DNA from 2 places in the Ralstonia sp. 24A2 genome. Region 1 is predicted to be linked to the other one. Evidence: predicted binding sites of a transcription regulator. Region 1 holds the regulator's gene; the other holds the start of a gene.
What was found. Region 1 encodes FNR, which switches genes on or off when oxygen is low (the NO sensors DNR and NnrR bind a similar motif). Its sites were predicted from a motif close to TTGATNNNNATCAA; they were not measured.
Positions count from the first base shown of each region.

Region 2: adhP (alcohol dehydrogenase AdhP) is a predicted target of FNR. The motif match lies at 2,961-2,974, and genes of this name have one in related genera.

Region 1 is NZ_JBPVZD010000002.1:2,028,704-2,035,237, forward strand. Features, by position in the region: gene ccoN (cytochrome-c oxidase, cbb3-type subunit I) at 1-625, shown strand, start outside; gene ccoO (cytochrome-c oxidase, cbb3-type subunit II) at 636-1,316, shown strand; gene ACS13N_RS14350 (cbb3-type cytochrome oxidase subunit 3) at 1,320-1,502, shown strand; gene ccoP (cytochrome-c oxidase, cbb3-type subunit III) at 1,515-2,438, shown strand; gene ccoG (cytochrome c oxidase accessory protein CcoG) at 2,435-3,898, shown strand; gene ACS13N_RS14365 (FixH family protein) at 3,924-4,151, shown strand; gene ACS13N_RS14370 (hypothetical protein) at 4,148-4,402, shown strand; gene fnr (fumarate/nitrate reduction transcriptional regulator Fnr) at 4,439-5,167, opposite strand; gene ACS13N_RS14380 (sulfite exporter TauE/SafE family protein) at 5,346-6,089, shown strand.
Region 2 is NZ_JBPVZD010000002.1:303,735-310,268, forward strand. Features, by position in the region: gene ACS13N_RS06240 (sialidase family protein) at 1-847, opposite strand, end outside; gene sbcB (exodeoxyribonuclease I) at 1,443-2,882, opposite strand; gene adhP (alcohol dehydrogenase AdhP) at 3,031-4,053, shown strand; gene ACS13N_RS06255 (2-hydroxyacid dehydrogenase) at 4,125-5,132, shown strand; gene ACS13N_RS06260 (HD domain-containing protein) at 5,133-5,756, opposite strand; gene ACS13N_RS06265 (Crp/Fnr family transcriptional regulator) at 5,966-6,534, shown strand, end outside.

The DNA of each region.
Region 1 (6,534 bases):
GTTCTCGCTCATCCTGCTGGCGCCGTCGTGGGGCGGCATGATCAACGGGATCATGACCCTCTCGGGTGCCTGGCATAAGCTGCGCACCGATCCGATCCTGAAGTTCCTGGTGGTGGCGCTGTCGTTCTACGGCATGGCGACGTTCGAGGGCTCGATGATGTCCATCAAGACCGTCAACGCGCTGTCGCACTACACCGACTGGACCATCGGCCACGTGCACTCCGGTGCGCTGGGCTGGGTGGCGATGATCACGATCGGCTCGATGTACTACATGATCCCGCGCCTGTTCGGGCAGCAGAAGATGTACAGCACGCGGCTGATCGAGGTGCACTTCTGGATCGCCACCGTTGGCGTGGTGCTCTATATCGCTGCCATGTGGGTCGCCGGCGTGATGCAAGGCCTGATGTGGCGCGCCACCGAGGCTGACGGCACGCTCACCTACAGCTTTGTCGAAGCAGTGAAGGCGACGTACCCGTTCTACATCATCCGCTTGCTGGGTGGCCTGTGCTTCCTGAGCGGGATGCTGCTGATGGCATTCAACGTGTTCAAGACCATTCAGGGCAGCAAGGCGGTGGACGCGCCGATCCCTCAACCGGCCCAGGCCCCGCTGGTCGCGGCACAGTGAGGAGATGAACATGAGCAACCAACAAAAGAGCTTCTTCTCGCACGAGACGCTGGAAAAAAACATCGGCTTGCTGATCGTGATGACGCTGGTCGTCGTCAGCATCGCCGGGCTGGTGCAGATCGTGCCGCTGTTCTTCCAACACTCCACCACCGAGCCGGTCAAGGGCATCGCACCGTATTCGCCGCTGCGGCTGGCCGGGCGCGACATCTACATCCGCGAAGGCTGCGTCGGCTGCCACTCGCAGCAAGTGCGTACGCTGCGTGCCGAGACCGAGCGCTACGGCCACTACTCGCTGGCTGGCGAATCGGTATTCGATCACCCGTTCCTGTGGGGCTCGAAGCGTACCGGTCCGGACCTCGCGCGTGTGGGGCAACGCTATTCGGACGACTGGCACCGCATCCACCTGCGCGATCCGCGTGAGGTGGTGCCGGAATCGAACATGCCGGCCTATGCATGGCTCGCGAAGACGCCGCTCGACAGCAGTGACATCGAGAAGAAGATGCACGTGCTGCGTCAACTTGGTGTGCCCTATACGGACGCACAGATTGCCGGTGCACGCGAGCAGCTTGCCGGCAAGACCGAAGAAGACGCCGTGGTGGCCTTTCTGCAAGGCCTGGGCGTAGAGCTGCGCAATGTGCGCGATGTGGCTGCAACGCCGGCATCGCCCGCCACCGTCGCTACCAAGGAGTGAGCCATGGCCATGCTGAGTGCAATTGCCACCGCGGTTTTCCTGGTGCTGTTCGTGGGGATCAGTTGGTGGGCGTTCTCGGCGCATCGCGCTGCCGCCAATGCGGAATCGGCCATGCTGCCGTTCCTGCTGCCCGATGAAGCCGAGGTCGCCGGCGCACGCGCAGACGCGTCGCGCCCACATCAATAAGGACACAAGATCATGAGCGACTTCATTTCTGAGTTCTGGGGGTACTACATCTCGGCGATTGCCCTGGTGGGTATCGCCTGGTGCATTTGGCTGTTGTTCTCGCAACGCAAGATCACGATCGCGCCCGGACAGCAAGCCGGCGACGACACGGGTCACGTGTGGGACGGTGACCTGCGCGAGCTGAACAATCCGTTGCCGCGCTGGTGGATGTGGATGTTCCTGCTGTCGTGCATCTTCGCCTTGTCGTACTTGGTCCTGTATCCGGGGCTGGGTGCGTATGGTGGTGTGCTGGGTTTCTCCACGCGCAGCGAGCTGGCCTCGCAGCGCGCAGCGGCTGATGCCAAGGTGCGCCCGCTCTACGAGCGCTACGCCGGTATGGACATCAAGCAGATCGCCGCCGACCCACAGGCACACGAGATCGGCCAGCGCCTGTTCCTGAACAACTGCGCGCAATGCCACGGCTCGGATGCGGGTGGCTCCAAGGGCTTCCCGAACCTGACCGACAACGACTGGCTGTATGGCGGTGATCCGGAAACGATCCTCACCACCATCACCAAGGGCCGCCATGGCGTCATGCCGTCGTTGGCGGCGGTGGTGGATGCCAACCAGGCCGCCAACGTTGCCAACTACGTGCGCTCGCTGTCGGGCCTGGCCTATGACCCGATCAAGGCCTCACGTGGCGAGTCGACCTTCAAGTCGGTCTGCGCCGCGTGCCACATGGCCACCGGCAAGGGCAATCAGGCGCTTGGCGCGCCCAACCTGACCGACCGCGTCTGGCTGTATGGCAGTTCCGAGGGAACCATCGTTGAGACCATTCTCAAGGGCCGCGACAACACGATGCCGGCGCACGAGAACCTGCTGTCGCCGGAGAAGATCCGCATGCTCGCGGCCTACGTGTGGGGGCTGTCGAACAACAACACGAGCGCCCAGCAATGAGCGAACACGAACCCGGCTGGCGCCCCATGACACCTGCCGTTGCAACGGCAGGCTCGGACGACACGCCCACCGAGCAGGCGCTCTACGAAGTCCGGCGCAAGATCTATCCGCGCTCCGTGACGGGAGCGTTCGCAAGCTGGCGGGTGTGGATGGTGCTGGCCACGCAAGCCATCTTCTACGGCTTGCCGTGGTTTGAATGGAATGGGCGCCAGGCGGTGTTGTTCGACCTGGGGGCACGCAAGTTCTACCTGTTCGGGCTGGTGTTGTGGCCGCAGGACGTGATCTACCTGACGGTGCTGCTGGTGCTGTCGGCGCTGGGGCTGTTCCTGTTCACGGCAGTGGCAGGGCGGCTCTTCTGCGGCTACGCCTGCCCACAAACGGTCTACACCGAAATCTTCATGTGGATCGAGCGACATATCGAAGGCGACCGCTTCGCCCGCATCCGTCTCGACGGTGAGCGCTGGAGCCTGCGCAAGCTACGCCTCAAGGCGGCCAAGCATTCAGCCTGGGTGGTGATTGCGCTGTGGACGGGCTTCACCTTCGTCGGCTTCTTCACGCCGATCCGTGAGCTCGGCATGGAGACGTGGACGCTGTCGCTCGGGCCGTGGCAGACCTTCTGGATGCTGTTCTACGCATTCGCCACCTGGGGCAATGCAGGCTTCCTGCGCGAGCAGGTGTGCCTCTACATGTGTCCGTACGCCCGCTTCCAGAGCGTGATGGTCGACCCTGATACCTACGTCGTCACCTATGACACGCAACGCGGCGAGCCGCGCGGCAGCCGCTCGCGCAGTGCAGACTTTGCAGCGCAAGGGCTCGGTTCATGCGTGGACTGCAGCATCTGCGTGCAGGTGTGTCCGACCGGCATCGACATTCGTCAGGGCCTCCAGTACGAGTGCATCGGCTGCGGCGCCTGCATCGATGCGTGCGATCAGGTGATGGACAAGATGCGCTACCCGCGCGGCTTGATCCGCTACACATCCGAGCGCGCGATGCACGACCGGCTTACCCCGAAGGAGGCGCGGCGCCATCTGCTGCGCCCGCGCGTGCTGATCTATACCGGGATCATGCTGGTGCTCATTACGGGCTTCATCGTTGCGCTGACGATGCGCCAGCCACTCAAGGTGGACGTGATTCGCGATCGTGGTGCACTGGCCCGCGAGGTGGACGGCGGCAAGATCGAGAACGTCTATCGCCTGCAACTGATGAATGCTTCCGAGCAACCTATGCGCGTGACTATCACTGCTGAGGGGCTGCCGCAACTGGACGTGCAGGGCGGTCGTGGCGAATCGACCACGCTTGAACTGGCGCCGGCGGCCAATCGTCTGCTGCCGATCCGCGTGCGTCGCCCGGCAGACGACGTGGGAGCCGGCTCGCACAAGATCCGCTTCGTGATCCAGGCAGACATCGGCAGCGAAAGCCTCGTGCTGCGCGAGCCGTCGAGTTTCATCGTGCCGCGCTGATGCGGTTTTAAAACAGGAGACACAGATGCAGACAATGCAATCTTCCGCTCCGGCCCGGCCATGGTGGCGCGAGCCCTGGCCTTGGCTGCTGATGGCCGGCCCCTTTGTCGCCATGGTCGGGTGTGGCGTCACCATCTGGCTGGCCGTGTCGCATCCGGACCCCGTCATTCATGACAACGTCGTGCGGCGCGGCTTGGTCGTCGAGAAGCCCGTCTCCGTGCCGGCCCAAGCCGCCCACGGGGAGGTCCGATGAAACGCCGCCTGCTGATGTGGATTCTCTGGCCAGCATTTCTGTGCGCAGCGCTGGCCGAGCTGGTTGTGTTTGCGGTGGTGGACCCGGCCGATCTGCGCTTCTTCGGCGAGCAGATTGCCGTGTCGGCCGAGGCGGTCTACACGGTGTCGTTCTTCGTGTTCTGGTTGCTGTGCGGATTGTCGAGCGCACTCACGCTGTACGTGTCGCCGGGTATCGGCAAGCTGGAGGCGCATGAGCATCCGCTCGTATGAGCAGATGCCTTGGAGGCAGTGGAAGTGATGAGCGGCTCAGTTGGCCTGTCCACTCATTACCTGGCGCAGGCCTGCCATGTCGATCAGCTTGACGTGGCGCTGGCGGATCTGGATCAGGCCGGCTTCAGCAAAGCGCGAGAACAGGCGGCTTACGGTTTCGAGCTTCAGGCCCAGATAGCTGCCGAGTTCTTCGCGGCTCATGCGCAGCACGAACTCGGTCGACGAATACCCGCGCTGGGCTGAACGCTTGGACAGGTTGAGCAGGAACGCGGCAAGGCGTTCTTCAGCGCGCATCGAGCCGAGCGTCAGCAGCATCTGGTGATCCTGCGAGATCTCCTTGCTCATGAGGCGAAGGAACTGGTGCTGCAAAGAGGGCAGCCGGCGCGAAAGCTGTTGCAGTTGGTCGTAGCGCACCACGCAGACTTCGGTGTCTTCCAGCGCGGTGGCGTCCGATACGTGGCACATGTCGCCAATGCCGTCGAGCCCGACAATCTCGCCGGGCAGGTGAAAGCCGGTGATCTGATGGCGGCCGTCTTCCAGCGTCAGGTGCGTCTTGAGCGTGCCGAAGCGGATGCCGTACACGGCTTCTAGCGGTTCACCGAGGGCGTAGAGCGTCTGGCCTTTCTTGATGCGGATGCGCTCGGCAACCAACTCATCCATCTTGCGCACGTCTTCCGAATTCATGCCCACCGGCAGACAGATCTGGCCGAGTACGCAGGTGGAACAACGGGAAGCTTGGTCGGTGAGTGCGATTCGTGTGAGCACAGGGGGCGAGTGAATTTCGAGTAAGTGAAATGAGAAATTCTTGTGATGCAACCGCGGCCTATTATAACGGCGACCATGCTGATATCGGATTGTTCCGATAACGTGAATTGCGCGAAATGCACGGAATTCCCGTCAGCAAAACACTAACTTTGGCCCATATCAAAAGAGCGTCAAAAAGATGAATGTTGCTGCGCTCGTGAGCGTTTTTCTGATCGCGCTGCTTGGGGGGGTCCACTGCCTGGCAATGTGCAGCGGTATCGCGTTGGCCGCTGAGCGCGGGCAGGTGCCGGTGCGCATCGTTTCGCGTCGCAGGCTGGCGTTCGAGCAAGCGGTCATGCATGCCGGGCGCATCAGTATGTACGCGGTGTTGGGGGCCATCATGGGCGCGCTCGGTGCCACGGTTTGGCGCCAGCAGTGGCTGCCGATTCAACGCGGATTGTTCGCATTTGCCAGTGCGCTGCTGCTGGTTTATGGCGTGCTGCTACTCGTACGTACCACGGGTGATACCTGGCGCAATCCTTGGTTGGAGCGCGTGCTTGGTCGGGTGGCTGGTGCGCTGTCGAAAACGGGGGGGCGATTGGGTGGAAATCTGCATCGCAGCCCGCCGTTAGTGCGGCGCTATGTCACGGGCTTGGCATGGGGGCTCGTACCGTGCGGTATGGTTTACGGGGCCCTGGCAGTGGCGTTGTTGGCGGGCAACGCGTCATCGGGGGCGGTTGTGATGCTGGCGTTTGGTGCGGGCACGCTGCCGAATCTGCTCATGATGTCCGGGTTGGCTGGCTGGTTGAGGGGGCTGTCTCGCCGAAAATGGGCGCGTGGCGCGGCGGGTGCCGCCATCGCCGCCTTTGGCATTTGGGGGCTGGTGTGTGCTGCGTGGCTGCCAGAGATGCTCAACGCACACGGTTTCTGCCTAGTGCTGTAGCTGTTTGAAGCACCTGCAGACCAGCGTCTGGCCTGGGGCGGGGCACTAGGACATCTTCCCGGTTGCGGCACCGCAGGAAATTGCCCTACAATCAAATACAATTCGACTCGCCCACCGCGCAGATCAACAATCCTAAGCGCGGCGCCAAGCGACGCCATCCAGCGCGAAAGCCACAAAAAAGGCCGCCCTGGACAGTCGATTCGGGCAGGGTGCCAGTCTTCGTTGGCAACCGCCCGGTGCAGTATCCGTCCCCATGGCGGCGGAAGAAATTGCCCTTGTGGTGCCTGACCGGCACCGGATCAACTCGCTCCTCCGGCCCTTTTTGCGGGCACAGCCACTGCGTTTCGGTGTAAGGCCCAATTGGTCTAATTGGCCCTCGCGCGCCGGGCCCGGGCGGGCAACAGCATTCAGACATGCCGCGTGCGTCGCGGCGGGACGACAAACC
Region 2 (6,534 bases), 1.7 Mb from region 1:
CCGGCAACACCCGCACGATGTTGTCGATCGTCTGCTTGTTGGTGCCCGGCTGGTAAATCGGGGCCGCTGCGCTCCAGGTGGCGCCGTTGTCGGTTGATCGTGCGAAGAAGCTTGGGCCGCTGAAGTTGAACTTGAAGTTCGGGGCACCGCCCGCCGTGGCGTTGTGCAACTCGCGTGCGATGGCAACGCCATCGTTCTGCGCAAGCAACTGCGCGCCTTCCTTGGTTGCCGGGAACACGCTCAACTGATCCCACACCGCATAGACGTAACCATTCGCGGTCGGGTCTGCGGTGAGCGAGTTCTTGTCGTTGAGTGTATGCGGCGAGCTGCTGCGGACCAGCGTCGCCGGTGGTTGCCATGTCGCACCGTGGTCGGTGGAGCGGCTCACCAGCATTGCGCTGTTGCGTGCCCCAAACGGGGTGGTCGGCTTCATCGGGTCCAACGCCAGCGACATGAAGAAGGCGGTTCCATCCTGCGCAAAGTCGACCCAGGGGTCCGAGGCGCGACGGAACGTTCCTCCCGTACACGCCGTCACGCCGGGTGGGATCGAATTGGCCCAGGTGCTACCCGCATCCGTGGAGACGACGCCCACCAGGCCGCGTGAGCCGCCGTCGTTCCAGCGGTCCTGCTGGTGGCCGGCCAGCAAGCGAGACACGTTGGTCGGGTCGACCGCCACCCATGGCTCGATCGACGTGGATGGAAACAGGGTGCTCCCGAATGCGGTCTCCTGTGCGTGCACATCGTCAGTGGTACACGCGTTGAATGGATCGCCTGCGGCCACCTGAACGAGCGGGCCGAGCACTTGCGCCTGGGCGCCTGGGCCGAGCGCGCAGGTGAGCGCGATCATGCCGCCACCCGCGATACCTAGGGAGATGAAACGGGACAGGCGCCTGCCATTGGTTTTTTTCATACTGTGCCTCGCGAAACCGGTAGAACACGTTTGCATGGCCCCCTTCGCATCACCGGCGCCAGGACTCTCTCTCCGTGATCGGCCGATCCATGTGCGAGAACGACTAGCCCCGCCGCGAAGCCACCCTTGCTGCCGCCCGCCGATAGATGCACCTACACACTAGGTCGCGCTGGCCACCTGTGTATGAAAAGTTCATTGCAGATGCGCGCGCGTCACGCAGCATCCACCGTTCAGTTGATGTGCGATTGGATGTGCGGCAGCGCGATGGAGAACCACACTCACGCGCCTGCGGGCGCGCGGCCCGTCAGAGCGACGGCCTAAGCGATAACGACCGCGTTTGCGTGCATCGCTGAGTACACCGTTGACGCCGTCGCATCAGGGTCTGAGCGACCGGCCCCAGTGACGGGCAAAGGCACAGCGCGAAGCCAGAGAGATCCGGAAAAGGACGAAAGGCTCGGAAGCGCGCGCCCTCCGAGTGCCTTCTTGCGCTGCGGGACACACCGCGCACAGTCGCGCGGCGTGTCGAATCCGCTCACCCCGGCACGATCTGCTGCGCGTAGTCGTACAGGTCTTGCAGGATGTTCTGCGCGCGCACATCGCCGCTCTCAGCGGCTTCGGCACCCAATTGCTGGAGCCGCTCGCCAAAGGCTTCGAAGGTCAGATAACCACCGTTGCCCTCAAACAGGCGCTCGGCACGCAGCTGTTCCCACTGTTCGTATTCCTCTTCGGAGAGCGTGTCGGGAAAGTTGCGCGCGCGATAGTGGAACAGCAACTCCGGCAGGCGTTCATCGGCGAAGTCCGGGTGCAGTTGCGCGAGCTGTTCGCCGCTGAGTGTGCGCAGTTCGTTGAGCGTGCGACGGTCGTCATTGCCGACGAAGCCGCCGTAGAGGTTCTGGTCGACGTCTTCAATCGGCTCCAGCTCGCGGGCGTAGACCTTGCGCCAGGTCTCACGCATGTCCGGTGCGCTCTGGGCGATGTGCGCATGCTGTTCGATCACAGTGAAGTCGATACCCCAGCGCGCGGCCTGCTCAGGCTGCAGCGTCTTCAGATTGCTGATGACGATGGGCGATTTGTTGATGTGGATCGACTTGATGGGCAGGCGCGTGGTGCCTTCGGTCAGATCGGCGGTGCGCGTGAACATGCGCTCGCGGATGGTGGCGACGTCCATGTCGAACAACTCCGACGGATCGAACGCCAGGTCCCACACGATCAGTTCGTTCTTGTTGGTCGGATGCCAGCCGAGCGGCCACACCACCGCCATGCAGCCGCGATCGACGCCATACATGCCGGAGATGTGCAGCAGCGGCTTCGCCGCATCACCGATTTCCGCCAGCACGCGGTCTTTCTTGCGCAGCGCGAAACAGAAATCGAACAGGCGTGGCTGCGCGTTGCGGATCAGGCGCGCCAGCGCAATCGTCGCGCGCACGTCGGACACCGCATCGTGCGCGGCTTCATGCACCAGGCCGTTGGCTTGCGAGAGGTGCTCCAACTTGAAGCTCGGCTTGCCGTCTTCGTGCTTCGGCCACTGGATGCCTTCAGGGCGCAGCGCCCACGTGGTGCGCACCACGTCGAGCAAATCCCACCGGCCGCATTCGTTCTGCCACTCGCGCGCATACGGGTCGATCAGGTTGCGCCAGAACAGGTGGCGCGTGACCTCGTCGTCAAAGCGGATGGTGTTGTAGCCGACGCCGATGGTGCCGGGCGTGCCCAGTTCGCGCTCGATGGCTTGTGCGAACTGGTATTCCGGAATGCCCTGCTTGGCGCACTGCTGCGGCGTGATGCCGGTGATCAGGCACGACACCGGATCGGGCAGCCAATCGTTGGAGGGTTGGCAGAACAGCTCGACCGGCTCGCCGATCTCGTTGAGCTCGGCATCGGTGCGGATGCCCGCAAACTGCGCCGGGCGATCGCGGCGCGGCACGGCGCCGAAGGTTTCGTAGTCGTGCCAGAGAAAAGTTGGGGTGACGGGCAAGGCAACCGCTCGCAGAAAAGGCCAGAGATGCCGGCATGCTAACAGCCTTGCGGATGCCATCCGGCAGCCGGCCAGCCATTGATGCACATCAACCCGCAGCCGGCGGGCGTCGACCAGACTGGTATCTCCCCCAATCAGGAGATGTCCCATGGCCCAGTCAATGAAAGCGGCGGTTGTCCACGCCTTTGGCGAACCCTTGCGCATTGAGGAAGTGCCGATTCCCACACCCGGGCGCGGCCAGATTCTCGTCAAGATCGCGGCCTCGGGCGTGTGCCATACCGACCTGCACGCCGCCGATGGCGACTGGCCCGTCAAGCCGAGCCTGCCGTTCATCCCCGGGCACGAGGGCGTGGGCTATGTAGCGGCCGTGGGCGAAGGCGTGACCAACGTCAAGGAAGGCGACCGCGTGGGCGTGCCCTGGCTCTACACCGCCTGCGGCCATTGCGAGCACTGTCTCTCCGGCTGGGAGACCCTCTGCCACGAGCAACAGAACACCGGCTACTCGGTCAACGGCGGTTATGCGGAATACGTGCTGGCCGACCCGAACTACGTCGGCCATCTGCCGGCGCAGGTCGGCTTTGAAGAGATCGCGCCCATTCTGTGCGCGGGGGTGACGGTCTACAAGGGCATCCGCATGACCGATACGCGGCCCGGCCAGTGGATTGCCATTTCCGGCATTGGCGGGCTGGGGCATGTGGCGGTGCAGTACGCGATTGCCATGGGCCTGCACGTGGTGGCCGTGGACGTGGCGCCCGACAAACTGGCCCTGGCGCGCGAGCTGGGCGCCAAGCTGGTGGTGGATGCCAGCCAGCAGGACCCGGCTGCCGTCATCCAGAAAGAGATCGGCGGCGTGCACGGCGTGCTGGTGACGGCGGTGTCGCGCAGTGCGTTTGCGCAGGCGCTGGGCATGGTGCGACGTGGCGGCACGATCTCGCTCAACGGGCTGCCGCCGGGGGATTTTCCGCTGCCGATCTTCTCCACGGTGCTCAATGGCATTACGGTGCGCGGCTCCATTGTCGGCACACGGCGGGATTTGCAGGAATCCCTGCAGTTTGCCGCCGAGGGGCTGGTACGCGCCCATATCCACCGCGACAAGCTCGACAACATCAACCAGGTTTTCGCCGACCTGAAGGCCGGCAAGGTGGATGGCCGCATCGTGCTGACCCTCTAGGCACCTGTTCATGATCGCGCCCGGCGCGGGGCGAGTAAGCTTTCAGCATCACGTCCGCTCGCTCCACCGCCATGCGCATCCTCTTCTTCAGCAGCCACCGTTACGACGAAGACAGCTTCCGAGTTGCTCAGGCCCAGGCCCTGGCGCGCGGCGGCCAGCACGTCGATCTGGTCTTCCAGCGTGCCCACCTGGACGTGCACACCGCGCCGCTCGCAGCCGGCTTTGAAGTGGTGTGTCCGTTCGTCAACGATTGTCTGAGCGCCGACGTGCTGGCGGCGCTCGCCGCCGCCGGTACACGGCTGATCGCCCTGCGCTCGGCGGGCTTCAACCACGTCGATCTGGCGGCCGCCCAGCGCCTCGGGCTGACGGTGGTGCGCGTGCCAGCGTATTCACCGTACGCGGTGGCCGAGCACGCGGTCGGCATGATCCTCACGCTCAACCGGCGCCTGCACCGCGCCTGCAACCGCACGCGCGAGGGCGATTTCTCGCTGGATGGGCTGCTGGGCTTCGACTTGCATGGCAAGACCGTCGGCGTGGTCGGCACCGGGCAGATCGGGCAGGTGTTCGCGCGGATCATGGCGGGCTTCGGGTGCCAATTGCTGGCGTTCGATCCGTTTCCGCAGACCGCCCTTACCGCATTGGGTGTGCGCTACGTACCGCTGCCGGACTTGCTGGCGCAATCCGACATCGTCAGCCTGCACTGCCCGCTCAACGCCGATACGCACCACCTGATCGACGCCAGCGCGCTCGCCAGCATGAAAACGGGGGCGATGCTGATCAACACGAGCCGCGGCGGCCTGGTCGACAGCCCGGCGCTGATCGACGCGCTCAAGATCGGCCAGCTCGGCCACCTTGGCCTGGACGTGTATGAGGAAGAAGCGGACCTCTTCTTCGAAGACCGCTCCGCCGATGTGCTGCAAGACGATGTATTCGCGCGGCTGCTGACATTTCCCAACGTCATCGTCACCGCGCACCAGGCGTTCTTCACGCGCGAGGCGCTGGCGGGCATTGCGGATACGACGCTCGCCAACGTGGCGGCATGGGCCGCCGGCGCGCCCGTGAACGTGGTGAAGCCCTAGTTACGCCGCCTCGGCCTTCGGCTTGGACAGTTCGCGCTCACCTTCTTTCACGTAGATGGAGTTGCGCGGCTGGGCCAGCACGCGGCGCACCATCGGCTCGAAGAAGGAGAGCGGCAGGTTGTCGTAGTCGGCCATGAAGGCGGCGCCGTCGTATTTGGCGCAGAACTCGGCGGTGCGCTCGAACAGCTCGGGCTGGCTGCGGTATTGCTCGCGCAGGTTGCGATCCAGGCCCAGGTGGTGGAAGAAGTAGTAGCCCTGGAAGATGCCGTGCTTCTCGACCATCCACAGGTTCTCGGGGCTGACGAAGGGCTTGAGGATGGCGGCGGCGATGTCCGGGTGGTTGAAGCTGCCCAGCGTGTCGCCAATGTCGTGCAGCAGTGCGCAAACCACGTATTCCTCGTCGCGGCCGTCGCGGTGGGCCAGCGTAGCGGTCTGCAGGGAATGCGCGAGGCGGTCGATCGGGAAGCCGCCGCAATCGCCGTCGAGCAGCTTCAGGTGTGCGAGCACGCGGTCAGGCAGCGCGCGGGCAAATGGCATGAACTCGGCCGAGATAGCAGCCCAGTCTTCGCGCGTGCCGTGCTCCATGTGGGAAAACGTCGCGCGCGGGGCGGTGTCGTGCGTCATGGGGTGTCTCCTTCGTCGCCTGAACAGATCTGGGGTGCCGCGTCATGGGTGCGCGGCTTGTTATGGATAACTGCGGTGGATAACCACTGTGGATAACTGCTGTGGATAACACTTGTGGATAACTCCGGGCCATTCTCTGCCCGGGTCTTGCACGCAGACTGTCAAGCATTTGACAATGGCTCGATCCCCGTTCGCTGCATCCTGCCGCCATGCCTGCCGAAGCATCCCACGCCGCCCCTGCCCCAACGCCTGCGCAACTCGCGCAGGGCTGGTTACGTGACGCGCCGGCCGAACTGCTGGCCGAGATCGCGCCCGCCGCACGCCTGATCACCTACCCCGACGGCGAATGCATCCACCCCCACGGCGGCCCCGCACAGGGCATGTTCCTGATTGTGCGCGGCCGCGTACGCATCAGCCGGACGACGGATGCCGGCAGCGAACTCGTCTACGGCGTACTGCGCGCGGGCGAGTGGTTTGGGGAAATCGCCCTCATCGACGGCGGCGGTCGTACGCACAGCGCGCATGCCCAGGGGCCGACCACGCTCATCCTGTTGGGCAGTGCCGCGTTTGCGCGCGTGGTGGCCGCCTACCCGGCCGGCATGTGGGCGCTGATGCAACAGCTCTGCCAGCGCATCCGCCTGATCTTCGACGAGTTCGAACACGCCAGCGAAATGCCCGCCGACGCGCGCCTCGCCCAGCGCCTGCTGCAGCTCGCGCGGGCGGGCGATGGCCGTACCGTGGCCGCCAGCAACGAAGAGCTGGGCCGCATGCTGGCGCG